One region of the Aeromonas intestinalis genome, then DNA from elsewhere that is predicted to be linked to it. Evidence: predicted binding sites of a transcription regulator. Region 1 holds the regulator's gene; the other holds the start of a gene.
The links. The regulator LexA, encoded in region 1, represses DNA repair genes until DNA is damaged. The targets are predictions, from matches to a motif close to ANCTGTNTNNNNANACAGNT.
Positions count from the first base shown of each region.

Region 2: a site for LexA is predicted at 11,130-11,149, ahead of ruvA (Holliday junction branch migration protein RuvA). Genes of this name have one in related genera too.

Region 1 is NZ_JBSTYK010000024.1:26,203-41,065, reverse strand. Features, by position in the region: gene polA (DNA polymerase I) at 1-578, opposite strand, end outside; gene elbB (isoprenoid biosynthesis glyoxalase ElbB) at 981-1,631, shown strand; gene ACW5W7_RS20635 (cell division protein ZapB) at 1,718-1,927, opposite strand; gene ACW5W7_RS20630 (hypothetical protein) at 2,176-3,456, opposite strand; gene cysE (serine O-acetyltransferase) at 3,463-4,242, opposite strand; gene fieF (cation efflux pump FieF) at 4,251-5,162, opposite strand; gene ACW5W7_RS20615 (response regulator) at 5,249-5,941, shown strand; gene ACW5W7_RS20610 (ATP-binding protein) at 5,938-7,293, shown strand; gene trmL (tRNA (uridine(34)/cytosine(34)/5-carboxymethylaminomethyluridine(34)-2'-O)-methyltransferase TrmL) at 7,363-7,827, shown strand; gene dinF (MATE family efflux transporter DinF) at 7,889-9,259, opposite strand; gene ACW5W7_RS20595 (SCO family protein) at 9,282-9,908, opposite strand; gene ACW5W7_RS20590 (hypothetical protein) at 10,136-10,426, opposite strand; gene lexA (transcriptional repressor LexA) at 10,815-11,438, opposite strand; gene plsB (glycerol-3-phosphate 1-O-acyltransferase PlsB) at 11,652-14,075, shown strand; gene ubiA (4-hydroxybenzoate octaprenyltransferase) at 14,164-14,863, opposite strand, start outside.
Region 2 is NZ_JBSTYK010000020.1:8,840-23,702, reverse strand. Features, by position in the region: gene ACW5W7_RS19390 (sphingomyelin phosphodiesterase) at 1-134, opposite strand, end outside; gene ACW5W7_RS19385 (methyl-accepting chemotaxis protein) at 313-1,872, opposite strand; gene ACW5W7_RS19380 (hypothetical protein) at 2,036-2,335, opposite strand; gene ACW5W7_RS19375 (peptide ABC transporter substrate-binding protein) at 2,453-4,057, opposite strand; gene ACW5W7_RS19370 (ParB-like protein) at 4,231-4,938, shown strand; gene ACW5W7_RS19365 (DUF2753 family protein) at 5,058-5,501, shown strand; gene ACW5W7_RS19360 (enoyl-CoA hydratase-related protein) at 5,505-6,254, opposite strand; gene ACW5W7_RS19355 (copper chaperone PCu(A)C) at 6,344-6,784, shown strand; gene ACW5W7_RS19350 (TIGR04219 family outer membrane beta-barrel protein) at 6,877-7,506, shown strand; gene ACW5W7_RS19345 (SDR family NAD(P)-dependent oxidoreductase) at 7,539-8,219, shown strand; gene ACW5W7_RS19340 (3'-5' exonuclease) at 8,403-9,032, opposite strand; gene ACW5W7_RS19335 (proline--tRNA ligase) at 9,222-10,946, opposite strand; gene ruvA (Holliday junction branch migration protein RuvA) at 11,204-11,818, shown strand; gene ruvB (Holliday junction branch migration DNA helicase RuvB) at 11,879-12,889, shown strand; gene cydA (cytochrome ubiquinol oxidase subunit I) at 13,833-14,863, shown strand, end outside.

The DNA.
Region 1 (14,863 bases):
ATGCCGGGAATGTTGTCCACCTTGTCTCCCATCAGGGCCAGGTAATCGATGATAAGCTCGGGCGGCACGCCGAACTTCTCGATCACCCCTTCCCGATCCGTGGTCACGTCCTTCATGGTGTCGATCAGGGTGACATGGTCGGAGACCAGCTGCGCCATGTCCTTGTCCCCCGTGCTGATGAGCACCGGCAGCTTCTTCTCGGTGGCCTGACGAGCCAGGGTACCGATCACGTCGTCCGCTTCGACCCCTTCCACCATCAGGAAGGGGAAGCCCATGGCCTTGATCATCTGGTGGATGGGGGCGACCTGGCTGCGCAGATCGTCCGGCATGCTGGCACGGGTCGCCTTGTACTCGGGGTAGATGTCGTCGCGGAAGGTCTTGCCCTTGGCGTCGAACACCACGGCCACGTGGCTATCGGGATATTGCTTGCGCAGGCTGCGCATCATGTTCGCCATCACCCGGACGGCGCCGCTTGGCAGCCCGGTCGATGTGCGCAGATCGGCCTGCTGGGAGGCGAAGAAGGCGCGATAGAGGTAAGAAGAGCCGTCGACCAGGATGAGGGGATTGCTAGAGGCCATGAAAATAGTCCTGCCAAGAATAAACAGTCGCTAGGATGCCACAGGGCCCGCGGCACACCAAGGGGCGTACAAGCATGCTTTCGGGTCGGGCGCGAGCACTTTTTCTGTGGATAACTCTGTGTTCAAAATTGCAGGGTTGCCGTTCCCACAGTGATAAAGCTGTGAAAAACAAAACAAAAACATAATAAAAACAATGAAATGCAATCACGCACCGAGAGCATCATTTCGTTAAGATGATCTCGATCAATGTGGAAAAAATTTCAAGGGGGTCAGTACGGCAGGATCCAAAACGAAACAATCCTAGCACAGCGGGATGACTTGACCAGCGAGAGGCAAGGGATAACCATACAAAAAACCAACAATCTACCCTGGCTCACATTTTCATCAATAAAGGAGTTCACCATGAAAAAAGTGGCAGTGATCTTGAGTGGCTGCGGCGTCTTCGACGGGAGCGAGATCCATGAGGCCGTCATCAGCCTGCTGGCGCTGGCCCGCCAGGGGGCCCAGGTCCAGTGCTTCGCGCCGAACATCCCCCAGTTGCATGTCATCAACCACCTGACCGGCGAGGTGAGCGAAGGGGAGAGCCGCAACGTGCTGATCGAGGCGGCCCGCATCTGCCGTGGGCAGATCAAGGACGTGGCCGAGCTGGATGCGGCGGACTATGACGCCCTGCTGGTACCGGGTGGCTTCGGCGCCGCCAAGAATCTGTGCGATCTCGCCATCCAGGGGGCGGACTGCCGGATCCAGCCGGACGTGCTCAAGGCCTGCCAGAGCTTCGCCAGGGCCCGCAAACCCGCAGCCTACATCTGCATAGCGCCGGCCATGATCCCGCTCATCTACGGTGCCGGCGCCCTGGCTACCATAGGCAATGACGCGGGCACCGCCGATGCCATCGAGGCCATGGGCGGCAAGCATCTCGCCTGCCCGGTCAGCGAGTTCGTGGTGGACGAGACCCACAGGGTAATCTCGACCCCCGCCTACATGCTGGCCCAGAACATAGTGGAGGCCGCCGATGGCATCGAGAAGACGGTCAAGCGGCTGCTGACCCTGTAACCGCTCACCCTGCGACAGTCTGTCATAAAACAAAAAGGCCGCTCATGAAGCGGCCTTTTTCGTGTTTGTCAGCAGAAACTGCCAGATTAGATGGCTTCGCCCATCTGATCCATCTTGCCCAGCAGGGCGCGCAGACGCTCTTGCCATGCAACGTGCTCGTTGCGCAGCTGATGGTTCTCGTCTTGCAGCTTGCTATTCTGCTCTTTCAGCTCGTCCAGCTCCATCTTCAGCAGGGAGATGTTGTCGACGGCGGATTGGACTTTGGATTCGAGTTGCTCAAGGACTTCTAGTGACATATGTGCATACCTGTTTGTTCAATTGCGATGCCCCGACGCGGGCGATTCAAGCGCGTGAGATGAGCATACCCCGATGCGCTCGACACAAACAAGACGGCGCGCCGGAAAATGCGCCCTCCATCCCCGTATTGCCTAAATATGCGTCTGTTTTTCTCGCAGGCAGCATGAACAGCGGGTCAGGATAAGGGAAGCAGCACAACAACGCGGTGAAACACGGGATCGGGCAGCGTCTCATCTCACCGCAATCCTCACCCATTCAGGGCGATGAAGCCCCCCATCAACAGGCAGGCGACCCCGTACATCAACAGGCCGTAGAGCAGGTTCCAGCGTAGCAGCAGACCGGCACTCAGGTTGTAGCGCGATGCCAGAGCCAGGTTGGATCCGGACAACGGGCTGGTGCCGGTGGCGAGCCCCCAGCCGAGCAGGAAGCACATGCCGAGCAGGCTGGGATCCGGCGAGAGGGGCCACAGCAGGGGCGCCACCCCGGAGATGCTGATGAGGGGGTGAACGCCGACGATGGCCACCAGGAAGATCAGCAGCAGGGTCAGGCTCGCCTCCAGCCAGCCGAAGTGATTGAACAGCGGCAGGCCGTGGCCACCCCCGAGATCCAGCACCGAGAGCGCGCTGTTGATCCCCGCCGCCAAGAGGCCCGCCCCGAGGAACAGCACCAGCTGGCCGCCGATGGCGGGGAAGCGCTCCACCACCTGGCGCTTGAGGGCGGCCCCGCGCCCGGCGCTTGGCATGAACAGCAGCGCCAGCAGGGGTGCCACCAGGGCGATCACCGCGAGTATGCTGAGGCTCGGCCAGAACTGGTGCACCAGCAACACCAGCAGCGCCAGGGTCACCGGCAGCCCGAGCGTCTGCAGCCGCAGCGGGTAACCGGCAAAGTCCGCCACCCCGAGTCGCTCCACCTGCCAGGCGGTCAGTCCCATGGCCAGCAGGGCAGCCAGGATACCGAATGGCAATATGCTGGCCAGTTTCAAACCGGGGGCATAGGTGAGCGCCACCGCCATGGCGACGAAGAAGGGGGACCAGAAGGCGGCGGCGCAGAAGATCCGGCTCAGCACCATCACCTGGCGCCGCTCCAGGGTACCGTTTTTCTCCAGCCGATCGCCGATGATGAAGAGCACCGAGAGGTTGATGACGGCACCGAGCAGATTGAGGCTCGCCATGGTGCTCCACAGCCCCTTTCGCCCGGACCAGGAGGTGGTGCCGGTCAGCAGGCCCGAGGTGGCGAGGTTGAGGGTGCTGACGGCGGCGAACATGGTGAGCATGTTGATGTTGGGAAGCAGCCAGTCCCCGGGACTGAGACTGGCCCCGCGCCACCAGGAGAACAGCAGCAGCAGGAGCGCCGCCCCATACAGGGCCAGGGCCTGACGCCGCGCGGCGCCCACCAGCCAGGGCCAGGTGAGCAGAGAGGCGGCCCAGGCGGCGATGGCGGCCGGCCAGGGGGAGAATCCCAGATAGAGGTGCAGCAGGTTGAGCAGCCACATCCCCAGGATCAGAAAACCTGACCAGCGCTTGACCATGCGTCCCTAGATGTTCTGATTCATGTCGAAGGAGGGTTTGTCACACTCCGGTCGGCCTACTATCTTGGCGGGGACGCCGGCGACCGTGGTATGAGGTGGCACGGGATTGATCACCACGCTGCCGGCTCCGATCTTGGCACCCACTCCCACCTCGATGTTGCCGAGCACCTTGGCCCCCGCCCCTATCATGACCCCTTCCCGGATCTTGGGGTGGCGATCGCCGCCCTCCTTGCCGGTTCCCCCCAGGGTCACGCTCTGCAGGATGGAGACGTCGTCCTCGATCACCGCCGTTTCGCCCACGACGATGCCGGTGGCGTGGTCAAACATGATCCCCTTGCCGATCCGTGCGGCCGGGTGTACGTCGACTCCGAACACCACGGAGATCTGGTTCTGCAAATACAGCGCGAGGGAGCGCCGCCCCTGGCGCCACAGCCAGTTGGCGACCCGGTAACCCTGCAGGGCGTGAAAGCCCTTGAGGTAGAGCAGCGGGGTGGAGAAGAGATCGACGGCGGGGTCGCGGTCCTGCACGGCGCAGATGTCCGCGGCCACCATGGCCAGCAGCTCGGGCTCGCTGCGCAGGGCCAGTTCGATCACCTCCCGCAGGGCGATGGCCGGCATGGTGGTGCTGTCGAGCTTGTTCGCCAGCTGGAAGCTGAGCGCCGAGCGCAGATCCCCGTGGTTGAGGATGGTGGAGTGGAAGAAGCTGGCCAGCATGGGCTCCTGAGTCGCCATGCACTGCGCTTCTTGCTGAATTTTTTGCCACGTTTGGGCAACCAGATCGTCCATGTTACAGCCTACTGTTGTTCAGGGTGAGAGCCTTTTTGTTCTTTTGTCAGCACCGAGATGGGGTCCATGTGAATGATCACATCCATCCGCTCAAATGACTGGCGCACGGCCAGCTCAGCCTCGTCGGCTATCTGATGAGCCTTGACCAGCGGCAGCTGATCATCCAGTTCCAGATGCAGTTGCGCGAAACGGGTCGGCCCGGATTGACGGGTACGCAGATCATGCACGCCATGTACCCCCTCAACGGCACAGCAGAGAGCCATTATTCTCGCTTGTTCCGCCTCTGGCAACTGACGATCGAGCAGGGCCTGCACCGATTCGTAGCCGATCTGGACTGCGCCCCACACCAGGAACAGGCCGATCAGGATGGCAAACAGGCCATCGGCCCAGAACCAGCCCTGCCCCGCCAGCACCAGGGCCAGCAAGACGCCGGCGTTGAGCAGCAGATCGGAGCGGTAATGCAGCATGTCGGCCTTGATGGCCACGCTGTTGGTGCGTGCCACCACCCAGCGCTGGAAGCTCACCAGCAGCAGGGTCAGCAGGATGGAGCCGCCGCTGACCCAGAGACCGGCCTCCAGCCGCTGCACCGGCACCTGATTGAGCAGTGAAGAGATGCCATGCATCATGAGCAGCAGGGCGGAGCCCGAGATGAAGGCCGACTGGATGAGGCCCGCCAGGGACTCCGCCTTGCCGTGGCCGAAGCGGTGCTCGTCATCCGCCGGCACCAGGGCATAGCGAATGGCGAACAGGTTGATGAGGGAGGCACTGACGTCCATGAAGGAGTCGGTGAGGGACGCCAGCAGGCTGGACGAGTCCGTCATCAGCCAGGCAACCAGCTTGCCGACGATCAGCAGGGTGGCGACGGTGACCGCCGCCATGCTGGCCAGGGTGACCCAGCGAGAATATTGTTGATGGCTCAAAACCGGCTTTCCTCTGGCGTGTAAAACCCTATTATACCCTGACACGAACGCCTGTTTGACGTTCAAAATCAACGGAGTGACTCCAGATGAACAAAATACTCCTGGTCGACGACGATCTCGAACTGACCCAGCTGCTGACCGAAATCCTGACCCTGGAAGGGTTCGAGGTGACGGTGGCCGAGGACGGCGAAGAGGGGCTGCAGCGGCTGGCGGAGCAGCGGTTCGATCTGGTGTTGCTGGATGTGATGATGCCGAGGCTCAACGGCTTCGCCATGCTGACCCGACTGCGCAAGCGTTATGAGACCCCGGTGCTGATGCTGACCGCCCGGGGAGACAGCCAGGACAGGGTCAACGGGCTGGAGGCCGGCGCCGACGACTACCTGGCCAAGCCGTTCGACGACCGGGAACTGCTGGCCCGGGTGCGGGCCATCCTGCGCCGCACCCAGAGCCCCCAGCCCCAGCGCGGCGCCCCGGACGAGCTGAGATTCATGGATCTGGTGCTGCAACCCGGCCTGCAGCAGGCCCGCTGCAATGACGAACTGCTGGAGCTCACCGCCACCGAGTTCGGCCTGCTGGAGTGTCTGCTGCGCAGCCCCGGCCAGATCGTCAGCAAGAATCTGCTGTCCGAACAAGTGCTTGGCAAGAAGCTCGAACCCTTCGATCGGGCCATCGACATGCACCTGAGCAACCTGCGCAAGAAGCTGCCGGAGCGGGCCGATGGCCAGCCCCGCTTCAAGACGGTGCGCGGGCGAGGCTACCTCTGGCTGGAGCAGGCATGACCACTCACCGCCCCTTTGGCGGACTCTCCACCCAGATTTTTCTCTGGTTCTGGTTCATGCTGCTGCTGGTTGTCGCTGCGGTAGTCATATTGCCCACCCTGGACCCGCGCAACATCATCCCCCTGCCCGAACACGAAGTGACCCGGATGAACAACAACCTGCGGGCACTGCAGGCGGGGGCGCCCCCCGAGCAGGATTTCGTGCTGATGCAGGCCATCGACGCCGCGGGGCTGCTGCCGGTGGACAACGTCTATCTGCGCGATGCCAGTGGCCAGATGCAGTCAACCGCCCAGCTCAGCAAGTTTGTCATCCGCTTCATGCTGGAATCGGACGACCCGGCCAAGCCCATGCTCGGCAGCGAACACGACAGGGCCATCGCCGGCCCCTTCCTGATGCACCATCACGGCCAGGACTATCACGTCTACTTCGGCCTCAACGTGGAAAACTCCTACCTCTTCTTGTTCATCCAGATCCTGGATCACCCCATCCAGATCCTCGGCATCGCCATGCTGGTCAGCACGCCGCTCTGCCTGCTGCTGGCCTGGCGGCTGACCCGCCCCCTGCTGCAGTTGCAGCAGTCCGTCTCCCAGCTGGCGGAGGGCAAGCTGGAGACCCGGATCCCCAACCTGGGGCGCCAGGACGAGATCGGCCAGCTGGCGGATCATGTCAGTCACATGGTGGATACCCTCAAGCGCATGATCCAGAAGCAGAAACAGCTGCTCTCCGACATCTCCCACGAGCTGCGCAGCCCCCTCACCCGCATCCAGCTCGCTCAGGCGCTGATCCGCCGCAAACAGGGTGACAGCAGCGAGCTGGCCAGGATCGAGGCGGAGATCGCCCGGCTCGACAAGCTGATCGGCGATCTGCTGGATCTCTCCCGGGTGCAGCAACACGTTGAGGCTCCGGTGGAGCTGCCGCTGGCGGATCTGCTGGAGCCCATCCTGGATGACGCCATGTTCGAGGCCAACCAGAACGGCAAGCAGCTAAGGCTGCCGCCCCTGCCGGAGGAGTCCATCCGGATGTGGCCAGAGCTGCTGGGCCGGGCACTGGAGAATCCCCTGCGCAACGCCCTCAAATATGCGCGGGAGTTCATCAAGGTGGACTGGTATCGGGAAGGTCGGGAGTGGGTGATGACCATTCGCGACGATGGTCCCGGGGTGCCGGTGGAGCAGCAGGATCAGCTGTTCCTGCCCTTCTTCCGGGTCGATGACGCCCGCAACGCCAAGACCGGCGGCACCGGGCTCGGGCTCGCCATCGCCGCCGAAGCCATCGCGCGGCACGGCGGCACCATCCGGGCCGGCACCAACCACCCGAACGGCCTGGTCATCACCATCCGCCTGCCCATGGCGTGACAATCCCTTTTCATCACGGCGGGCGCTGGGTATGCTGGCGCCCCTTATCGCCTCCCTCAGGATCCCGTCATGCTCGACATCGTGCTCTACCAGCCGGAAATCCCGCCCAATACCGGCAACATCATCCGTCTCTGTGCCAATACCGGCTACCGGTTGCACCTGATAGAGCCGCTGGGATTCGAGTGGGATGACAAGCGGGTGAAACGGGCGGGGCTCGACTATCACGAATTTGCCGAGGTGAAGCGCTGGCCGAGCTATGAGGCGTTTCTGGCGGCGGTCGCACCGACCCGGGTCTTCGCCTGTACCACCAAGGGGCGCACCGCCCACTCGGCGGTTCGGTTCGCCCTGGGGGACGCCCTGCTGTTCGGCCCCGAGAGCCGCGGCCTGCCCGCGGAGATCATCGAGAGCCTGCCGTTCGAGCAACGCCTGCGCATCCCCATGCTGCCCCAGAGCCGCAGCATGAACCTGGCCAACGCGGTATCCGTGTTCGTCTACGAGAGCTGGCGCCAGTTCGATTATCAGGGCGCGCTCTGAGTCGCTGCCTGCGGGCGCCGTCCCTCAGACCCGGCGCCCGGTCAATCCATCCGTTTGCCGACTAGGCTGATTGCACCGGCCGGACCTGCTCCAGCAAGCGGCCATCGCGCTCCAGCCGCCAGCACAGCCAGCCAAGGGTCAACCCCCGCCCCGTCATCAGCGCCGCCATGGCGGCCCACAAGGCCGCCACACCCCAGTCCTGGCACAGCCACCAGATGGGGAAGAAACCGGCAAACACCGCCACCAGCATGCTGTTTCGCATCTCCCGCGCCCGGGTCGCCCCGATGAAGACCCCGTCCAGCAGATAACACCAGACCGCCAGCAGCGGCATGACCACCAGCCAGGGCAGTTGGCGGTTTGCCTCGGCGATCACCGCCGGAATGTCGGTGATATGGGCGATGAGCTGTCCGCCCCCCAGGGCAAACGCCAGGGTGAAGCCCAGGGCGATCAGCCCGGCCCAACCCAGGTTGAGGGCGATGGCCTCTCGCAGCGCCTGCCGATCCCGCCGCCCGATGGCACGCCCCACCATGGCCTCCACCGCGTAGGCAAAACCATCCAGCCCGTAGGAGATGAGCATCAGGAAGTTGAGCAGCACCGCGTTGGCCGCCACCGCCACGTCCCCGAGCCGCGCCCCCTGCAGGGTCATGAAGGCGAAGCAGAGCTGCAGGCAGAGTGAACGGATGAAGATGTCCCGGTTCAGGCCGAGCAGGCGCCGCAGGGCGGGCCACTGACGCCAGCGTTGCCAGGCCCCGCGCCAGGTCTCTGTCGGCAGGTGGCGCAACCGACGGCTCACCAGCCAGAGCCCCAGCACCAGGGCGCCGTAATCGGCCAGCAGGGAGGCCGCCGCCACCCCTTTCACCTGCCAGCCCAGCCCCAGCACGAAGCCGGCATCCAGCACCATGTTGACCAGGTTGCTGAAGATGAGCAGCAGCATGGGGCTGCGGGCATCCTGCATGCCCAGCAGCCAGCCCATGATGACCAGGTTGCACAGGGCCGCCGGGGCGCTCCAGATCCGGATCGATACATATTCTCCGGCATGGAACTGCACCTCGGGCGAGCCACCACTCAGCGCGATGAGCGCCGGCAAAAAGGGCAGCAACAGCAACAGGAGCGCGGCACCGAGGGCGACCGCCAACCCCAGCGCCCGCGCCAGGGTATCCAGCTGCCCCTCGGCACTGCCTGCCCCCTGAGCCTGGGCAGTCAAGCCCGTGGTGGACATGCGCAGGAAGCCCAGCAGCCAGAACAGCAGGTTGATGAGAGTGGCACCGACCGAGACGCCACCGAGGAACCAGGCCTGGCCGAGGTGACCGATCACCCAGGTGTCCACCAGTCCCAGCAGCGGGGTGGTGACGTTGGAGAACACCATGGGCAGGGCCAGGGCAAAGACGGCGCGATGACGCCCGGGGTCACGAAGCCAGGGCGGGATCAGCATGCACAACCTCCGGCGGCAGGCATCACTCGCCGGCCAGTCGCACGATCCGGGTGAAATCGGACACCATGGTCGCCATCGACACATGGGGCACCTGGCCCTCCTGTGCCTGGGGGCGGAACACGGCCACCAGCTTGCCCGCCGGGCTTATCAGCACGATGGAGGCAGAGTGGTCGATCAGGTAGTCCTTGCTGTCGTGCTCCACGATGGAGTAGACGAGGCCCAGGTTGCGCACGAAGGGGAACAGATGATCGTGCTGCGCCGTCACCGCCTTGAACTCGGGCTGGAAGAAATCGACATACCCCTTGAGGCGGGCGCTGTCGTCCCGCTTGGGATCCGCCGAGACGAAGACCACCTGACTGCGCGGTGCTATCTGCTTCAACTCCGGATAGACGGCGCGCAGATCCGCCAGGGTGGTCGGGCAGATGTCCGGGCAATAGGTGTAGCCGAGAAACAGGAAGGTCCAGTGGCCATGCAGATTGGCCTCGGTGAAGGGTTCCCCATCCTCATCCACCAGGGTGAAGGGATTGATGTCCCGCCCCGCCGGATAGTAATTGGCCTGCTCCGGCTGGAGGGGCCGACTCCAGTAATAAATGACCATGATGCTAACGACCAGCAGCATGAACATCAGGGGATAACGGGGTTTCACCATATAAAATTTGCCTTGCCAGGGAGTTCAGCCAGGGGATCGGACCAAATCGAGGGTCATTGTAACCTGCCAGCCCCTGTCGCTGGCTACCCCAAGGTCTGAATAGGGGGTAGGACCCCATCCCGCTGGCGCGGTCACCAGGCCGTCCATCCCCACGCTTTGCCTCGGGCTTGCCCGAAAAACAGAAGCCCCACACAAGGTGGGGCCTGGAGCAAACGGGTGGTGATCACTCAGGGGCGCCACCGCTGCCGAACCTGGGGACGCCTGATGACGGCATGCAACGGGACGACAGGAGCTGTCCAGGGGGCATCCGGCAAGCCGATGTCGTGATGGCGACGAAACAGGCGCACCAGGCGGACTATCTTGTCCTTGGGGCACCCCAACCAGATGGTCCAGCCACTCCCCTTGTGATACACCCAGAGCGCGTAGAACCACGTCATCCGGCTGCCCTTGATGAAGCGGGTGATGGAAGATGCGGGGGCCGTCTCCGGACCCGGATCCCATGGTGAGCTTGAAGCCATACCTGTCCTCCTTGCGCAACAGGCTACGTCGAGCCGCCCCCTTGCCAGCGGCAAGCTGATGCAGGACCACGTACTGACGCTGTGGGTCGCTTCGAGACATGGACACTGACCACATCCGGGCGACTCTCCCTTCTATCCCGTGCCGCCCCAGCAGCATCGGCGTTGCATCCCTGCGGCCTTATCCCGGCCAGCTCAGGCAATCCTTCGGGGGATGGCGACCCCCTGAACCGCCAGCGCGAGGCGGACATACCCAAGGATATATCTGAAATGCCGACCCGGTGGCGACGGCGTGGTTTGAAGGCAACAAAAATGGCGAAGGTGGCGACAGATGCGGGGGAGACAGAAACGACGCGGCCTCCCGCAGGAGGCCGTCTGATGGCTGCCGAGATTACATCCAGTCGGCGTTGCGGATGACGCCGACCGCCAATCCCTCGATGGTGAGGTGCTGGCTGGCGAGATCCACCGAGATGGGGGAGAGCTCTTCGTTCTCCGGCAGCAGCCACACCTGGCTGCCCTTGCGCTGGAAGCGCTTGACGGTGACATCCTCATCGAGGCGGGCCACCACCACCTGGCCGTTGCGCACGTCCTGGGTCTTGTGCACCGCCAGCAGATCCCCGTCCATGATGCCGATGTTCTTCATGCTCATGCCCTGCACCCGCAGCAGGAAGTCTGCCCGTGGGTGGAACAGGGCGGGATCCACCTGATAGTGGCTCTCGATGTGCTCCTGGGCCAGGATGGGTTCGCCGGCGGCCACCTTGCCGATGAGGGGCAGACCACTCTCTTCCGGCGCCTCTTCCTCTTCGAGCAGCAGGCGGATGCCGCGAGAGGTGCCGGGCATGATCTCGATGACCCCTTTCTTGGCCAGGGCCTTCAAATGTTCCTCGGCCGCATTGGCCGACTTGAAACCAAGCTTCTGGGCAATCTCGGCACGAGTCGGCGGCATGCCGGTCTCGTTCATGTTCGCCTTGATAAGCTCCAGCACTTCAGCCTGGCGGGGAGTAAGGGGTTTCATAACATGGGCACCTGTCTTTTTATACAGCACACTGGCAGTATATACAGTGCTGGGGCCAAGGCAAGGCGTAGCTGATATTTGTCCCGTCTTCGTCGCACTTATTGCGGCAAATGACCCATTCTTGATCCTGTGCGCCACTCATCCTACCTCTCGGCGACAAGCCAGCGGTGATTTGTTATGCTCACGCCGCATTTTTTTGGAGAGCAGACACCCATGTCCATCGGACAGAACATTTCCAGAGCCATTCTGCAATGGCCGGTCAGCGGCTTGGTCAATCACAAGAGCCTGCCGGAAAACCCCATTACGGAACTGGACCTGGACCCGGCCAGACCCATTGTCTATGCCCTGAAAACCAGCTCGATCACCGACCTCTTGACCCTGCAGCAGTGCTGCGAGGATCTCGGTCTTCCCGGTCCCTTCACCCCGCTGGAACTGAACGGTCAGCTGCTGCCGCGCTATGTCTGTCTGGATCGCCCGCCTCCCCTGTTTGGCAAGCGCACCAAACCGCTGCCCTTCTTGCAAGAATTTCACCAGCTGCTGGATCTGCACAAGCAGGATCCGGCGCTGGACATCCAGGTCGTTCCCGTCACCCTGTTCTGGGGCCGCGGTCCGGGCCGGGAAGGGGAAGAGGCCTCCGGCTGGAACATCATCAGCAGCCTGGCACCGAACCGCCTCAAGAAGGCGCTGATTGTGATCCTCAAGGGCCGCGAGAACCTGGTGCGCTTCTCTCCGCCCCTCTCCCTGCGCTACATGGCGGACAAACACGGCACCGACGAGGCCATCGCCCACAAGCTGGCACGTGTGGCGCGTACCCACTTCAGCCGCCAGCAGCTCGCCGCCACCGGCCCCAAGCTGCCGAACCGCAACCTGCTGTTCAAGCAGTTGCTGGACTCCAGCGTGATCCAGCAGGCGATCGAGGAAGAGGCCGAGCGTGAGGGCATCAGCCTGGAAAAGGCGCAGAAACGCGCCCATGGCTACATGGACGAGATCGCCTCCGACTTCTCCTACCGGCTGATCCGCCTCGGCGAGAGCTTCCTCGGCTGGCTCTGGAACAAGCTCTACCGCGGCCTCTCGGTCAACGGCGCCGAACGGGTACGCCAGTTGGCCCAGGAGGGACACGAGATCGTCTACGTCCCCTGCCATCGCAGTCACATGGACTACCTGCTGCTCTCCTACGTCATCTACCACCAGGGCATGGTGCCGCCCCACATCGCGGCGGGCATCAACCTGAATTTCTGGCCGGCGGGCCCCATCTTCCGCCACGGCGGCGCCTTCTTCATCCGCCGCACCTTCAAGGGCAACCCCCTCTACAGCACCGTATTCCGTGAATACCTGAACCTGCTGTTCGCCAAGGGCTACTCGGTGGAGTTCTTCACCGAAGGGGGGCGCTCACGCACCGGTCGCCTGCTGCCCCCCAAGACCGGCATGCTGGCCATGACCCTGCAGGCCATGATGCGCGGGCTGGACAGGCCGGTGACCCTGGTCCCCGTCTATCTGGGCTACGAGCACGTGATGGAGGTGAACACCTATCACAACGAGCTCAAGGGCAGCCGCAAGGAAAAGGAGAGCTTCCTGCAGGTGCTCGGCATCCTGCGCAAGCTGCGCAACTACGGCCGCGGTTTCGTCAACTTCGGCGAACCGCTGACCCTCAACAGCTATCTCGGTGAGCATGTTCCGAACTGGAAGGAGAGCATCGGCAAGGAAGAGCGCCCGGAATGGATGGCCCCCACCGTCAACCAGCTGGCCGAGCTTCTGATGACCCGCATCAACGACGCCGCCGCCGTCAACGGCCTGACCCTGAGCGCCCTGGCCCTGCTGGCCGCCGAACGCCACGCCCTGACCCGGGACGAGCTGCAGGCCCAGATCAACACCTATCTGGACCTGCTCAAGCAGGTGCCCTACAGCCCCCAGAGCACCATGCCGGACGAGGATGCCAAGACCCTGCTGGATCAGGCGATGGAGCTCAACAAGTTCGAGGTGAGCGAGGACAAGCTCGGCCAGATAGTCAGCCTGGATCGCTATCAGGCCATCCTGCTGACCTACTATCGCAACAACATACTGCACCTGTTCGCCCTGCCTTCCCTGGTGGCGGCCTTGATCGAACGCTGCGAGGGCATAAGCCGCAGCGAGATCGTCGCCCGCTGCATCGACATCTATCCGCTGCTCAAGACGGAGCTGTTCCTGCGCTATGGCGAGGAGGAGCTGCCGGCACTGGTGGACGCCCTGCTGGCCGAGCTGCAACGCCAGCAACTGATCGAGCTGCGCGAGGGCGGCTACTGGGTCAACCCGGTCAACCAGATGCGATTGCTGCTGCTGGCAGAGAGCATTCAGGAGACGCTGCAACGCTACGCCATCGTGCTGACCCGCTTGCTGGCCCAGCCCCGCATCGAAGCGGAGCAGCTGGAAGCGGACGGCCTGATGATGGCGGAGCGTCTCGGTACCCTGCATGGCATCAACGCCCCCGAGTTCTTCGACCAGAAACTGTTCAGCACTCTGATCCACTCCCTGCGCCAGGAAGGCTATCTGGATACCGGCAGCAAGCCGGATCTGGGCCGCTTCCAGGCCCTGGCCGACAACATAGTGCCGCTGCTCAGCACCCGGATCCGCCGCACCATAGAGGCGGGCAACCGCACCTGATGCCCTGACGAGGCGTCGGGGGAGATAAAAAAAGGCCGCATCAGATGCGGCCTTTTTCATGGGGTCAGCCCCTGGTGCATGAGCCTGCCTAGAGGTAGTGAACCACGACCCCGAGCAGCACCAGAGCCCCCACATAGTTGTTGTTGAGGAAAGCCTGGAAGCAGGCTTCACGCTGGCGCGCCCGGATCAGCCACTGCTGATAGACGAACAGCGCCGCCGCCCCCAGCAGGCCCCAGTAGTAGCTGGCGCCCATCGCCATCAGCTCCCCCACCAGCAGCAGCACCAGCAGGGTCGCCAGTTGCAGCATGCCGATGATCCGCTTGTCATGGCGGCCAAACAGGATGGCGCTCGATTTCAGCCCCAGCTTGAGATCGTCGTCCCGGTCCACCATGGCGTACTGGGTGTCATAGGCGATGGTCCACAGCAGGTTTGCGAGAAACAGCAGCCAGGCCACGGGGGGCAGCGCGTTGGCCTCCGCCGCATAGGCCATGGGGATGGACCAGGAGAACGCCATGCCCAGCACCAGCTGGGGGATGGGGATGAAACGCTTCATGAAGGGGTAGCAGACGGCCAGCAGCAAGCCGGCGAACGACAGCCCTATGGTGAGCGGGTTCAGGGTCAGCACCAGGCCGAACGAGAGCAGCGCCAGCACGGCAAACAGGGCCAGCACCTCCCGCGGGGCCACCTTGCCCATGGGCAGGGGGCGACCGGCCGTGCGCTTCACATGGCCGTCAAAGTTGCGATCCGCATAATCATTGATGACGCAGCCAGCCGAGCGCATCAGGAAA
Region 2 (14,863 bases), on a different contig from region 1:
CTGCCGCTCTGGCGGATCTCCAGTTGCAGGGGCTCGGGGCCGTTGTTGGTGAGGTAGACATCGGTATCGGCCAGGGCCTGCAATGGCAGGGAAGCGGCGAAGATCAGGGCGGTGTATCGGGGGAGCAGGTGCATTATCTAAGTCCTTTTTGGTCGCGGCACGGTGGAAAGTGACTGTTATGGCGGGCACAGGGGTCATTTCATTTACATTTTTGTTACAAACAAATGAAAGGCCCCATATGGGGAGCATCAGCCAAAAAGGATTGATCTCGGGAGAGAGGGGGCGCGGCGGATACGCGCCCCGGACGATGAGCTAGTCGTGGAACTGGTTGATCAGGCGTGAGAGGTTTTGCAGCCGCTCTACCAGGAGAGTGATGCCGTCCAGCGCCTGTCGGCCGTTGTCGGCGGTGAGGTTGGCGAGCTGGTGGATCTGCTGGATCCCCTGATCCAGGGTGCTGGTGACGTCCGCCTGCTGACTGACGGCCTGGGCTATCTCGTCACTGGTGTGGGTGACCTGGGTCAGCATCCGGTTGATCTGGTTGAGCACCTCGGCGGTGTCTCCCATCTGCTGCTGGCACAGAGCCGAGGTCCGGGCCCCCTGGCTCATGCCGTCTGACAACTGCTGTGTGCTCTGCTGCAGCGCCCCTATCATGTCGCTGATCTCGCCGGTGGAGCTGCGGGTCTTCTGGGCCAGGGCCCGGATCTCGTCGGCCACCACCGCAAAGCCGCGCCCCTGTTCGCCTGCCCGGGCCGCCTCGATGGCGGCGTTGAGGGAGAGCAGGTTGGTCTGATCCGCGATCTGGCCTATCACTTCCAGGATCCCGCTGATCTTCTGACTGTCCTGGGTCAGGCGGGCCAGCACGCTCTGGCTGGCATCCAGCTCCTGATGCAGCCGGTTGACCGAGGAAGTGGTGGTGGCGATGGCTTGTTGCCCACTGACGGAGACCTGTTGCACCTCGCTCACCAGGGCATTGGCCTGATGGGCGTTGCCGGCCACATCGCGGATCGACTGGCTCATCTGGGTGATGGCGGCGGCCAGCTGCTCGCTCTGGGCCCGCTGTTGTTGCAAATGGGTATCTATGGTCTGGATATGACCCCTGTCATCCTCGGCGGCCTGCAGGATCTGCTGGTTGGTGTCGACGCTGCGCCCCACCACGGCCCGAAGCTCCGCCTTCTTCATGCGCAGCAGCAGCTCGAGGGCTCCCAGGCTGTCTCGTCGCCGGCTGTAGAGCACCTGGCAGAGCGGGGTGCCGAGCTCTTGCCCTGCGCTGGCGAGAAGTCGCTGCAGCCGCTGTTGCCAATGCCAACCGTGGATCATCTGGCCGAGCAGGCAGAGCAGGGCTATCACCCCCCAGGCGGGCTGGTTCGTGGTGAGCGCGAGGCCGAATGCCAGCAAGGCGATGCCTGACAGGCAGAGGGTGAGGGGGCCGGGTTCCAGCCTGAGGCGGCTCGACCAGGGCAGGGGCTTGCCCGTCCGGACGCGGGCGTAGAGGCGCTCCGCCCAGTCGATATCCTGCTCATTGGGGCGAGTGCGCACCGACTGGTATTCGATGATCTGCCGCTGGTCGTCGAGTATGGGGGTGACATAGGCGTTGACCCAGTAGAACTGGCCGCTCTTGGCGCGGTTCTTGACCAGCCCCATCCAGCTCTTGCCCTGCTGCAGTCTGCGCCACATGTCGGCGAAGGCGGCCTTGGGCATGTCGGGGTGGCGTACCAGGTTGTGGGGCAGCCCTTCCATCTCGCTGGCGCTGTAGCCCGCTACATCGCAAAAATGCTGGTTGGCATAGGTGATGTGACTGGCGGGGTCGGTCGTGGAGATCAGGGATATCTGATCGGGAAAGCGGATCTCGCCCTTCCGTTGGGTTGTGGTCATGTGCGCGTCCTGATTTGAGCCAAGTAACTGATAAAATTGTTTTTATTCTTGTTTCTTATACAGGCTTCATTGTAGGGACGGCTCAAGGGGTCATCTTGGCTTAGGTCAATAATTCAACACTATGACGCATAAAAAAGAGCAGTTGAAAGGTGCATTCAAGGGCCTATCGACCGGCTCTGAAATCGTGGATCTCCCCGCTTCTCGGTTTGAAGCTGGGATCCCGCGTCTTGTCCGCCTCGACCCAGGCCATGGCCTGGCAGAAGCTCTCCTCCTTGGCGTATTCAGTGCGAACCTGATCGATGGCCCGTTCGGCGTTGCGCCGCACCATCTTGCTGGCCTTGCGATCGCTGAACGCCTGCTGCTGGCTCAACATCCAGTCGGTGAAGGCCTGTTGGCATTCGGTTTCGGTGGCGGCTTGGACGGGCAGGGTAGACAACAGCAGGGTCAGGAGCAAAGGGCGCATATACAGAGAGATTCAACGGCTAGGGTCGGCAGAAAGGCAGCATTCTATGTCGATAAAGGCCATAGGAACAGGGTATGCGTGAGGCCAGCCAGGCTGGCCCCGCGCATTCAGCATGGTCTAGTGCTTGATCAGATAGAGCTGGCGACTGTAGGCCACGTCTTCCGGGTTGTTGATGGGATAACCCTTGAGCCAGGGCTTGATGAGACGGGCGTTGGTGTACTGGTAGATGGGGGCGATCGGCGCCTCATCCTGCAGTATGGTTTCGGCCTCATCGAACAGGCGGGCCCGCTCATCGGCATTCTGGCTTTTGGCCGCCTGCGCCAGCAGGGCATCGTAGCGGGCGTTGGCGAAGCGGGCCATGTTGCCGCTGTGCTGGCTGCCCCAGAGGCCGAGGAAGGCGGAAGGATCGTTGTAATCCGCGACCCAGGAGGAGCGGATCACCTCGAACTGGCCGCTCTGGCGACTGTCGAGATAGGTCTTCCACTCCTGGTTGGTGAGTTCGACGCGGGCCCCCAGCTTCTGTTTCCACAGGTTGGCGATGGCCAGCGCCATCTTCTTGTGGATCTCGGCGGTGTTGTAGAGCAGGGTCAGCTTGAGGGGCTTGTCCGGGCCATAACCCGCCTCCTTGAGCAGGGCTCTCGCCCGCTCATCCAGCGCCTGCTGGCTGCTGGTGGAGAGCAGGTTCGGCTTGGGTTCAAAATCGGCGGTCACGTCCGGGGTGAAGTGATAGGCAGGCTTTTCCCCCGTGCCCAGCACCTTGTCGGCGATGAGGCCGCGGTCGATGGTGTAGGAGAGCGCCTTGCGCACCCGCACATCGTCCAGCGGCGCGCGCCGGGTGTTGAAGGCGTAGTAGTAGGTGCCGAGCTGCTCCGGGGTATAGACCTCCCCGGGGATCTGCTTCATCAGCTTCTGGTACTGCTCCTTGGGGAAGGACTCCGTGATGTGCAGATCCCCTGCCAGGTAGCGGCTGGTGGCGGCGCTCTCCTGATTGATGGGGACGAAGGTGACCCGGGTCAGCACAGTGTGTGCCCTGTCCCAGTAGTAGGGGTTGGGGGTCAGTTCCAGCCGCTCGTTCACCACCCGGTGGCTCAGCACGAAGGCGCCGTTGCCCACCAGCTTGCCGGGCTGGGTCCACTGGTTGCCGTATTGCTCCATGCTGGCCTGATGCAGGGGGGAGAGGCTGGGGTGGGTCAGCAGGCTCAGGAAATAGGGCACCGGCTGGGAGAGGCTCACCTGCAGGGTGTGATCGTCCAGGGCCCTGACCCCGAGCTCGCTCGGCGCGGCCTTGCCCGCCACTATCTCGTCCACCTTCTCAAAGTGGGCGAGCTGGGCGAACCAGGCGAAGGTGGCCGCCTCCTTGGGATCCACCAGCTTGCGCCAGCCGTAGACGAAGTCGGCGGCGCGCACGGGATCGCCGTTTGACCAGCGGGCATCCGGCCGCAGGTGGAATGTAAACTTTTGATTGCCCTCGTTATCCCAGCGCAATGCCACCCCGGGTTGTACCTTGCCATCCGGTCCCTGGGTCAACAATCCCTCGTAGAGATCCCGCAGCACCTGCAGCTCAGGCAGGCCGACCAGTTTGAGGGGGCTCAGGCTGGTGGGCTCGTCTTTCAGGTGACGGACGACCGCCTGTTCGGCGGCAAGTTGGGTTCCGGGTGGCACATCAGCAGCCTGCACGCAGGCGCAACCCAGCAGGGCCAGCAGGGGGCTCCATCCTTTCATGACGAATCCTTCAAATAGTGTGAAGCGGGGAGAAACTCGGCGAGAAAAATTCGCCGGCAGATGGGGAATCATGATATCCCCTTTGCTGGTCAGACCGCCAGCGTGAGTCCCGGGATTGCCGGACCGTGCTACCTTGTTTAGCCCGAGCCTTTCGCCCGACAGAGGAGTGTGCGATGAGAATATGGATGTTGTTGGCCTGTGCCCTGAGTCAGAGTGCCTGGGCGCTGGCCCCCTGCGAGCGCACCAGCGCGGTGGGGAGCTGGTGTGAGCTGAGCATTGCCCAGTTGCACCCGACCCAGGGCGGAGTGGGGCAGCTGCAGGTCGATGCGACGGCGCGGGAGCTGGCGGACAAGAGCCCGGAACAGCTCGACAAGTTGATGAAAAAGAAAGAGATCCCCGTGGTCATCGCCCCCGATGGCGGCTACTGGCTGGTGGACAGGCACCACCTGACCAAGGCGCTGTGGCAGCAGGGGGTGAAGCAGGCCAGGGTCAAGGTGATCGCCAGGCTCAAGGACAAGAGCAGCTTCTGGAGCCAGATGCAGAACAACCACTGGGCCTGGCTGAAGGATGAAAAGGGCCAGCCCCTGACCCCCCAGCAGTTGCCCGAGCACATCGGCGATCTGCCGGATTATCCCTATCGCACCCTCGCGGGTCAGCTGCAGGATGCTGGCTACTTCAGCAAGAAGGGGCGGGTCTACTTTGTCGAGTTCGCCTGGGCCAGCTGGCTCGGCCAGCAGATGGACTGGTTGCCGGTCAACGACGCCAATCTGGCGGATCGTCTCTCCCAGGCCAAGCGACTCGCCTGCAGCAGCAAGGCGAGGGAGTTGCCCGGCTATCCCGGCAAACAGTGTCGCGTCAATCAATCCAAAAGTGCGGGCTGAACCCGGTGTGGGCCCCGCAGGTAGCGGTATAGGGTGGATCCTGCACAAACGCTCTGGTTGATATTTATTCTCAATTAGCCATGATACAGCTTCCACTCATGTCGGCAGAGGAGAGGAAGATGATGAATGACAACTGGCAACGCTACATGCTGGAGGCGGAAAACGCCCTGGACATGGGGGCGCTCGGCACGGCGATCTGTCTCTACCAGCAGGCGCTGGGAGAGGTGTATGAACTGGATGCGGACGATCTCAGCGCCGATGCGCTGGATGAACTCGCCAGCATGCGGGTCGCCACCTGCCATCGCCTCGCCGACTTCTGGCGCGCCATGGAGGAGCCAGCCTACGAGCTGCGCTACCTCAAGCTCGCCTCGGAACTGGTCACTGCCCTGGTGCCCCAGTGTCCGAACCGGGAGTGCGAATCTCTCATCAGCGAGCTGGGTTGCTGCCGCGCCGCCCTGCTCTCCTTCCTGAAGCGCCACCCCAACCCCGAGATAGCCAAACTGATCCAGGTGCAGGACAGGGTACAGGGCTGCGAGCTGATCGGCCGCTTCCGCCTAAACTAACTGTCAGTCCCGTCGCCCCAGCTTGCGGGCGATACGGCTCTGGGCCTCTTCTCCCTGCAGGGCCTGGGAGAAGGCGCGCGCCTCCATGTCGATGACGAAATGCACCGCTTGCCTGAGCTCCTGCTTGAGCAGGGCCTTGCTCTTTTGCAGCGCCTTCGGCGGCTTGGCCGCGAGTCTCAATCCGGTTTCCCGCGCAAAGCCGAGCAACTCATCGGCCGCCACCACCCGGTTGGCGAGTCCGAGCCGCAGCGCCTCGCCCGCATCCATGGCCTCTGCCAGCAACAACAGCTCTGCCGCCTTCAGGTGGCCGACGGCCCGGGGCAGCAGCAGGCTGGAGGCGAACTCCGGTACCAGTCCCAGCTCGACGAAGGGCAGTTGCAAGCGCGCGTTGTCGGCCAGATAGACCAGATCGCAGTGCAGCAGCAGAGTGGTGCCGATACCGACGGCCGGGCCCGCGACGGCAGCGATGACCGGCTTGGGGAAATCGGCGAAGGCGTGGAGGAACTGCAGGATGGGATCGTCTGCTTCCAGCGTGGTTTTACCCATGAAGTCGGCGAGATCGTTGCCGGCGGTGAAACAGGTCGCCTGACCCTGCAGCACCACCACATGCACGTGCTCATCCTGGCTCGCCTGTTGCAGCGCGGCGGTGAGGGCCTGGTACATCCCGGTGTCGAGGGCATTGCGTTTGTCGGGTCGGTTGAGGGTCAGGGTGAGCAAGCCATCCTGCTGCTCGACCAGAATTGTGGGGGCCATGTCTGAATCCTTGTCATCTGAGGCTGTCAAAAGCGTGCCACGGGGGTAAGCTTTGCGTCGTTTGACAACATCATAAAAGGATTCAAACCATGTTTAAACGTGCGTTTTACTCCATGCTGACCCTGCTGTTGGCGAGCCCGGCCCTGGCCAAGGTCGAGGCCATCGATGGTTATGTGCGTCTGCTGCCCCCGGGATCCCCCAATACGGCTGCGTTCATGGTGCTCAAGAATGACGGCGACAAGCCGGTGACCCTGACCACCGTCAGCTCTCCCGGCGCGGCGAGGGCCGAGCTGCACACCCATCTGCACGAGAACGGGGTGATGAGGATGCGCCGGGTGGATGGCATCCAGATCCCCGCGAGGGGAGAGGTGGCGCTCAAACCCGGCAGCTTCCACGTCATGTTGTTCGAGGTGCGAGAACTCGCCCGGGACACCCCCTTCCCGCTGACCCTGAGCTTGGACGATGGTCAGACCCTCAGCCTGAGCCTGCCGGTGAAGCCGGTCGAGCCGATGAAAGGCATGCAGCACTGACATTAATGGACGCTGGTTCAGCTTTTTGCTCTAGGTATTCCTTGCGCGCTGGGTAAAATGATGGCCTTTCCAGTCCATAAGGGAGTTATACGATGAAGAAGACCTTGATTGCCGGCAGCCTGCTTGCCCTGTTCAGCCACGCCGCCATGGCCGCCGATGACTGGCGTTTCGCAGCCGGTGCCGATGTGTGGAACGCACAAGGCAGCGGTCAGATCGATGGCGTCGGGGCCGATGGCAGCTATGACGATGACTACAACTGGAACGGCTACCTGCAGCTGGAGCACGGGATCTGGTTCTTGCCCAATGCCAAGTTCGAGATGTCCGACCTCAGCAGCAGCGGTGGTGCCTTCGACAACGAGCTGCAGGCCTATGATCTGACCCTCTACTATCGCCTGATGAACAACGATCTGTTCCAGCTCGATCTGGGTCTGACCGGTCGTCGCTACGACGGTGACTTCAATACCCAGCACTACTCCTATGACAAGGATGTGCTGATGGCCTACACCGGCGGCGAGATCCGCATTCCGGGGACCGGCTTTGCGGCCTTCGGCGATCTGCGTGTGCAGGATGCGGACAACTATGACTACCGTCTGGGCGGCTCCTACAAGTTCGCCTCCGTGCCGCTCAAGCTGCGCGCCGGCTGGCGTGAAGTGGACATGGACTTCGACCGTGTCGACCAGAAAGTCGATGGCTGGTTCATCGGCGGCGAATTCACGTTCTAATCCGAGTATCCAGACCTGATCCGGGAGGAATGATGGGCCACATCATAGTGACTGGCGCGGGCTCCGGCCTTGGACGCGCACTGACAATCGGACTGGTAGCGCGCGGCCACCGGGTTGCCATGATGGGGCGCCGCTACCACAAGTTGCAGGAGCAGGAACAGCTGCTCGGCAAGGCCGTGGTCGGCATCGCCGCCGATCTCGCTCACCACGAGGAGGTGGAGATGGCCTTCTCCGCCGCCGTGGCCTGGGGGGGATTGCCGGAGCTGGTGATCCACTGCGCCGGGGTGGGGGAGTTCGGCCCGGTCGGGGTCTACACCGCAGAGCAGGTGCGCCGGGTGGTGGAGAGCAATCTCGTCTCCACTATCCTGGTGGCCCAGCAGACGGTGCGCCTGATCGGCGAGAAGGGGGGCGTGCTGGCCAATGTGCTCTCCTCTGCGGCCCAGAGCGGCAAGGCCAACGAGAGCCTCTACTGCGCCTCCAAGTGGGGCATGCGGGGCTTTCTGGAATCCCTGCGGGCCGAGCTCAAGGGCTCGCCCCTGCGACTGGTGAACCTCTACCCGAGCGGGATCAAGAGCGAGTTCTGGGACAACTCGGAACACGTGGATCCGAGCCGTTTCATGACGCCGGAGGATGCTGCCGCCTACATGCTGGATGCCCTCGAGGCGCGCAGCAGCTGCCATGTGACGGATCTCTTCATTGGACGCAACGACTGAACATCAGAGTCCTGGCAGCATCAACCACTGCCAAAGTGACAAAAAGCGCGCCAATTGGCGCGCTTTTTTATTCGCAGGCAGTGTTGGCTCCTTCTGGCCGTCTGTGCGCCGGGTCTCGATGGGCATTAAAGACGGGTCAATTGGATGTCGGCATGGATGAGGGGGGAGGCATGTCGGCACAGATCATGTCCGGGTCGCATATTCCCGCAGGAAGGATGCCATCGCCTGTTTTGGCTTCTTGCCCAGGGTCAGCAGCAATGCAAAATCCGGGTCGATAATGCCATGTCGACATTCCAGCTCTTCCAACAAGGCAAGCCAGAGGTGAGCCGTTACCTCGGCATCCGCCAGGGCGCGGTGAAATATCCCGTCATTGGGCAGGCGCTTGTATTGCACCAGGGTGCCCAGCTTGTGATCCGGCGCATCGGGAAACAGCCGCCTCGACAGCAGCAGGGAGCAGGCAAATTGCCCGCGATATCGCGCCGGCAGCCGCTCGACTTCCGCATCCAGGAAGCGCTTGTCGAAGGAGGCGTTGTGGGCGACCAGATTGTCATCCCCGATAAAGTCGACGAAATCCGCCATCACCTCGTTGCAGGGGGGAGCCTGTTTCAGCATGGCGTTGCTGATCCCGGTGTATTGCTCGATGAAGCTGCTGACGTTGAAGCCCGGATTCATCAGCGCCGAGAAACGTTCGCTGATATGGCCATCCTTGATCCTGACGGCGCCGATCTCGATGGCTCTGTCCCCCTGTCTGGGTGAGAGCCCTGTGGTCTCGAAGTCGAGCACGACAACGGTATTGGCTGAGGCGATGGGCATAGCTTCTCGGGTACGCTGGGTAAAGAGCGCCAGTCTAGGAAATCAGCCGCGCCCTGTACAGCGCGATATCCCTTGGCAGCAGCATTGCATTGTGGTGGGTCATGGAGGAGAGATGCCACATGTAAAAAGCCCCGAGTGCCGTGGCACTCGGGGCTTTCTTATGATTTGCGGAAGGCTGCGTGGGTGCTATCAGCGACCCAGCTTGCCCTTGAGCTGGGCGATGATGTCGCCAATGGCCACTTCCTGCTTCTCACCGGTGCGGCGGCACTTGTATTCCACCACGCCGTTGTCCAGACCGCGATCGCCGATGACGATGGCGTGGGGAACCCCCAGCAGCTCCATGTCGGCGAACATCACGCCCGGGCGCTCCTTGCGGTCATCGAACAGCACGTCCACACCGGCGGCTTTGAGCTCGGCGTAGAACTGCTCGGCCTGCTCGGCAACGCGTTCGGACTTGTGCATGTTCATCGGCACGATGGCCACTTCGAACGGGGCGATGGCTTCCGGCCAGATGATGCCGTACTGGTCATTGTTCTGCTCGATGGCGGCGGCCACCAGGCGGGAGACCCCGATACCGTAGCAACCCATCTCCATGGTGACGGACTTGCCGCCCTCGTTCAGCACGCTGGCCTTCATGGCTTCGGAGTACTTGGTACCGAGCTGGAAGATGTGGCCCACTTCGATGCCGCGCTTGAGCAAGAGCTTGCCCTGGCCGCAGGGGCTGGAATCGCCTTCTACCACGTTGCGCAGGTCAGCGACTTCGTAAGAGGCGATGTCGCGATCCCAGTTGGCGCCGGTCAGGTGGAAGCCGGTGTCGTTGGCACCGCAGACGAAGTCCGCCAGGTGGGCAGCGCTGCGATCGGCGATGATGCGACCGGCGAAGCCGACCGGGCCGATGGAACCTGCATCACAACCGGCGGCAGCCTTGATCTGCTCGTCGCTTGCGAAGGTGAGCGGGTTGGCGACACCCGGCAGCTTCTCGGCCTTGATCTCGTTCAGTTCGTGATCGCCGCGCAGCACCAGGGCGATGACCGCCTGCTTGCCGTGCTCGTCCGCTTCACCCAGTACCAGCAGGGTCTTGGCGATGGTGGCCGGGGCCACATTCAGGAAGGCGGCAACATCAATGATGGTGTGCACGCCCGGGGTGGCGACCTTGGTCAGGGCTGCGGTGGCAGCGGCACGCTCACCGGCCGGGGCCAGGGCTTCGGCCATCTCGATGTTGGCGGCGTAGTCGGAGCTGTCGGAGAAGGCGATCAGGTCTTCACCGCTCTCGGCCAGCACCTGGAATTCGTGGGAGCCGGTGCCGCCGATGGAGCCGGTATCGGCCTGCACCGGACGGAAGTTCAGACCCATGCGGGTGAAAGCGGCGCAGTAGGCAGCGTGCATCTTCTCGTAGGTGTCGATCAGGGATTCCTTGCTGATGTGGAAGGAGTAGGCATCCTTCATCAGGAATTCCCGGCCGCGCATCACGCCGAAACGGGGACGTACTTCGTCGCGGAACTTGGTCTGGATCTGGTAGAGGTTGAGTGGCAGCTGCTTGTAGCTGTTCACTTCGTAGCGGATCAGGGCGGTGATCACCTCTTCGTGGGTCGGGCCCAGCACGAAGGGACGGTTGTGACGGTCGGTCAGACGGCACAGCTCGGGACCATAGTCGTCCCAGCGGCCGGACTCCTGCCACAGCTCGGCGGGTTGGACCACCGGCATGGACACTTCGATGGCACCCGCTCTGTTCATCTCCTCGCGAACGATGTTCTCGATCTTCTTCAGGACCCGCAGGCCGGACGGCAGCCAGGCGTACATGCCGGAGGCCAGTTTGCGGATCATGCCGGCGCGCAGCATCAGCTGATGGCTGACGACTTCCGCATCGGAGGGAGTTTCCTTGAGAGTGGAGAGCAGATATTGGCTGGTACGCATCGCGGTAGACCTTAGCTAGTTCGGGCCCGGAGCCCTGGAAAATTTCAAGTGCGGAATTTTAACAGGCCGAGGCGCGCGGCCCAAGGGCTAAATTCAGTGCGCCGAGGAATGGGGAAGGGGCATGTCGGGCAGGGAGGGGGGCCGGTTGGCAGGCGCTTTGCCCGGCGATTCACCACAGGCCTATGCTGGATACTTATCCAGTTATTCTTTATGCTATGGCCCAATTCATACAGTGTCTGCGTGGCGAGGAAGAGAACATGATCGGTCGCTTGAGAGGCGTCATCATCGAGAAGCAGCCCCCCGAGGTGTTGCTGGAGGTTGGCGGTGTGGGCTATGAGGTGCACATGCCCATGAGCTGCTTCTATGATCTGCCGGATCTCGGCAAGGAAGCGGTCATTCACACCCACTTTGTGGTGCGGGAAGACGCCCAGCTGCTCTATGGCTTCAACCACAAGCAGGAGCGGGCGCTGTTTCGCGAGCTGATCAAGACCAACGGGGTCGGCCCCAAGCTGGCGCTGGCCATTCTTTCCGGCATGACCGCCACCCAGTTCGTGATGAGCGTCGAGCGTGAAGAGATAAGCTCCCTGGTCAAGTTGCCGGGGGTGGGCAAGAAGACCGCCGAGCGTCTGGTTGTGGAGATGAAGGATCGCCTCAAGGGCTGGGTCAGCCACGATCTCTTCTCCCCCGCCGCCATCAGCCTGCCCGAGAAAGAGAGTGTCCTGCGGGCGCCGGATGCCAGCGAAGAGGCCGCCAGTGCCCTGGTGGCACTCGGCTACAAGCCCCAGCAGGCGAGCCAGATCGTTGCCAAGGTGGCGGCCGATGGCATGTCGGTCGAGGCGATCATCCGTGAATCCCTGCGCAGTCTGGTGTAGGGATGGCGATATCTAAGACAGAGCCTGTGGCCATGGCGATACAGCCAGGTGAGGTAGTACATGATTGAAGCGGATCGTCTGATATCGGCGGGGGAATCCCGCGAGGATGCGGTCATCGACCGGGCCATCCGTCCCAAGAAGCTGGCGGATTATACCGGTCAGGATCACGTCTGCGGCCAGATGGAGATCTTCATCGAGGCGGCCCGCCAGCGGGGAGAAGCCCTGGATCACCTGCTGATCTTCGGCCCCCCCGGCCTTGGCAAGACCACCCTCGCGAACATCGTGGCCAACGAGATGGAGGTCAACATCAAGACCACCTCGGGCCCGGTGCTGGAGAAGGCCGGCGATCTGGCGGCCCTGCTCACCAACCTCGAGCCCCACGACGTGCTCTTCATCGACGAGATCCACCGTCTCAGCCCCGTGGTGGAGGAAGTACTCTACCCGGCCATGGAGGATTATCAGCTCGACATCATGATCGGGGAGGGCCCTGCCGCCCGCTCCATCAAGCTGGATCTCCCCCCCTTCACCCTGATCGGCGCCACCACCCGGGCCGGTTCCCTGACCAGCCCGCTGCGGGATCGGTTCGGTATCGTCCAGCGTCTCGAGTTCTACAACGTCAAGGATCTCACCGACATCGTCGCCCGCAGCGCCCGCTGCCTCGGACTGGAGATGTCGGACGACGGGGCGCTGGAGGTGGCGAGACGCTCCCGCGGTACCCCGCGTATTGCTAACCGTTTGTTAAGACGGGTGCGGGATTTCGCCCAGGTGAAATCCGATGGCCGGATTGATGGACCCATAGCGGCCCGCGCCATGGACATGCTGGACGTGGATAACGAAGGTTTCGACTTCATGGACCGCAAGCTATTGTTGGCCGTCATCGACAAGTTTATGGGAGGGCCTGTGGGCCTCGACAACCTGGCGGCCGCCATCGGGGAAGAGAAGGACACCATCGAGGATGTGCTGGAACCCTATCTCATTCAGCAGGGTTATCTGCAGCGGACCCCAAGGGGGAGGCTGGCGACAGCAAGAGCGTATGCTCACTTCGGCCTGCAGCGGCCGCCGGAAGCATAGAAATATCTGATTGAACAAAAAACCGCCTCCAGGGGCGGTTTTTTACTATTCTGACAAAATTCCCGAGGCCAAAAAAAAGCCCACGGCAGATGCGGTGGGCAAAGACAATTCAGGATGGATGTTCACAGACAGTGAGAGCGTCTGCAGACCGGTCAGGAAAACACGGAGGAGCCGTCGCGAGGCCTCAGAGTCGGTTCATTTGATAGAGCTGAACGAACGAAAGCTTGTAGTAACGAATGGTCTTGGCAACAAACTTTTTCATCATTAATCCCAACAAACAGGTTCGAAATGTTCATCGAATACGTACCGGGAACCCAGTATGACCGGCCTGTATCCAGAGGTATGCCCTCACTGCGAGGCGCATTGTAGGAGCACTCGACAAGCCGGACAAACAAGAAAATTTGCCACATTCGGATTAGATTAACTAATCAAATATGCGGGCGGTAAAATAAGCATAAACATGTGTTTTTACTGGTTTTAAATTGCAATCGAGATCACCTATTCAGTATGGAAAATACAAGATTCACCATAGTGGTTCTATTATTTATTTAACAGAATTGAAACTATTTCCCGGTGCGTTAAAATTGATTTAAATCAAAGATTTACGAGTCTCATCTTTTTGTGATTCAGCTCCCATAATTAAGGGTTTCGCACCGATAAGTTGCCTTGAAAAGGCATGTATAGGTGATGGTTTTACATTGATTTCAATCAAATAAAGGTGATATAAAACAGCGGTCATTATAGGCGGGAATAGAATCGCTGTTATTGTTTACCAGATGTTAAACATTAGCTTTTTTTGTTCTTGTATATTGCCTTGTTGTTAATGTGGTTGCAGTCGAATCCGGTCATCGTTCTTGGTATGGCCGATCATTCGGGGCCTTCCAATGGAAGCTTTGTCCTTAAAACTTAAAATAGCCGTGCCAATAATCGGTGAGGAAACATCATGATTGCTGAGCATGTGGTAGACCTATCGCGGTTCCAATTTGCTGCGACGGCCCTTTATCACTTCCTGTTTGTACCCTTGACGCTGGGGATGGCCTTCATCCTGGCGATCATGGAGTCTGTCTATGTGATGACCAACAACACTGTCTACCGGGACATGACCAAGTTCTGGGGCAAGTTGTTCGGGATCAACTTCGCCCTCGGGGTGACCACAGGGCTGACCATGGAGTTCCAATTCGGAACCAACTGGGCCTACTACTCTCACTATGTCGGCGATATCTTCGGGGCTCCCCTGGCCATCGAAGGGCTGATGGCCTTCTTCCTGGAGTCCACCTTCGTCGGTATGTTCTTCTTCGGTTGGGATCGCCTCAGCAAGCGCCAGCACCTGGCCGCGACCTGGCTGATGGCCCTCGGGACCAACCTCTCCGCCCTCTGGATCCTGGTCGCCAACGGCTGGATGCAGAACCCGGTCGGTGCCGAGTTCAACTTCGAATCCATGCGCATGGAGATGGTGAGCTTCGCCGAGCTGGTGTTCAACCCGGTTGCCCAGGTCAAGTTCGTCCACACGGTAGCGGCGGGCTATACCACGGGCGCCATGTTCGTGCTGGGTATCTCCTCCTACTACCTGCTCAAGAATCGTGATGTGGCTTTCGCCCGTCGTTCCTTCGCCATCGCGGCCGCGTTCGGCATGGCCTCCATCGTTTCCGTACTGATCCTGGGTGATGAGTCCGGCTACGAGACCGGTGAAGTGCAGAAGGTGAAACTGGCGGCCATCGAAGCCGAGTGGAACACCGAGCCGGCGCCAGCCTCCTTCACCCTGTTCGGCATTCCGAACCAGGAAGAGATGCGCACCGACTACGCCATCAAGATCCCCTATGCCCTGGGCATCATCGCGACCCGTTCCCTGGACGGTCAGGTAACCGGCCTCAAGGATCTGAAGAGCGAGCACGAGCTGCGTGTGCGCAACGGCATGGTCGCCTATGACCTGCTGACCAAGCTGCAATCCGGTGACAAGTCCGACGATACCCGCGC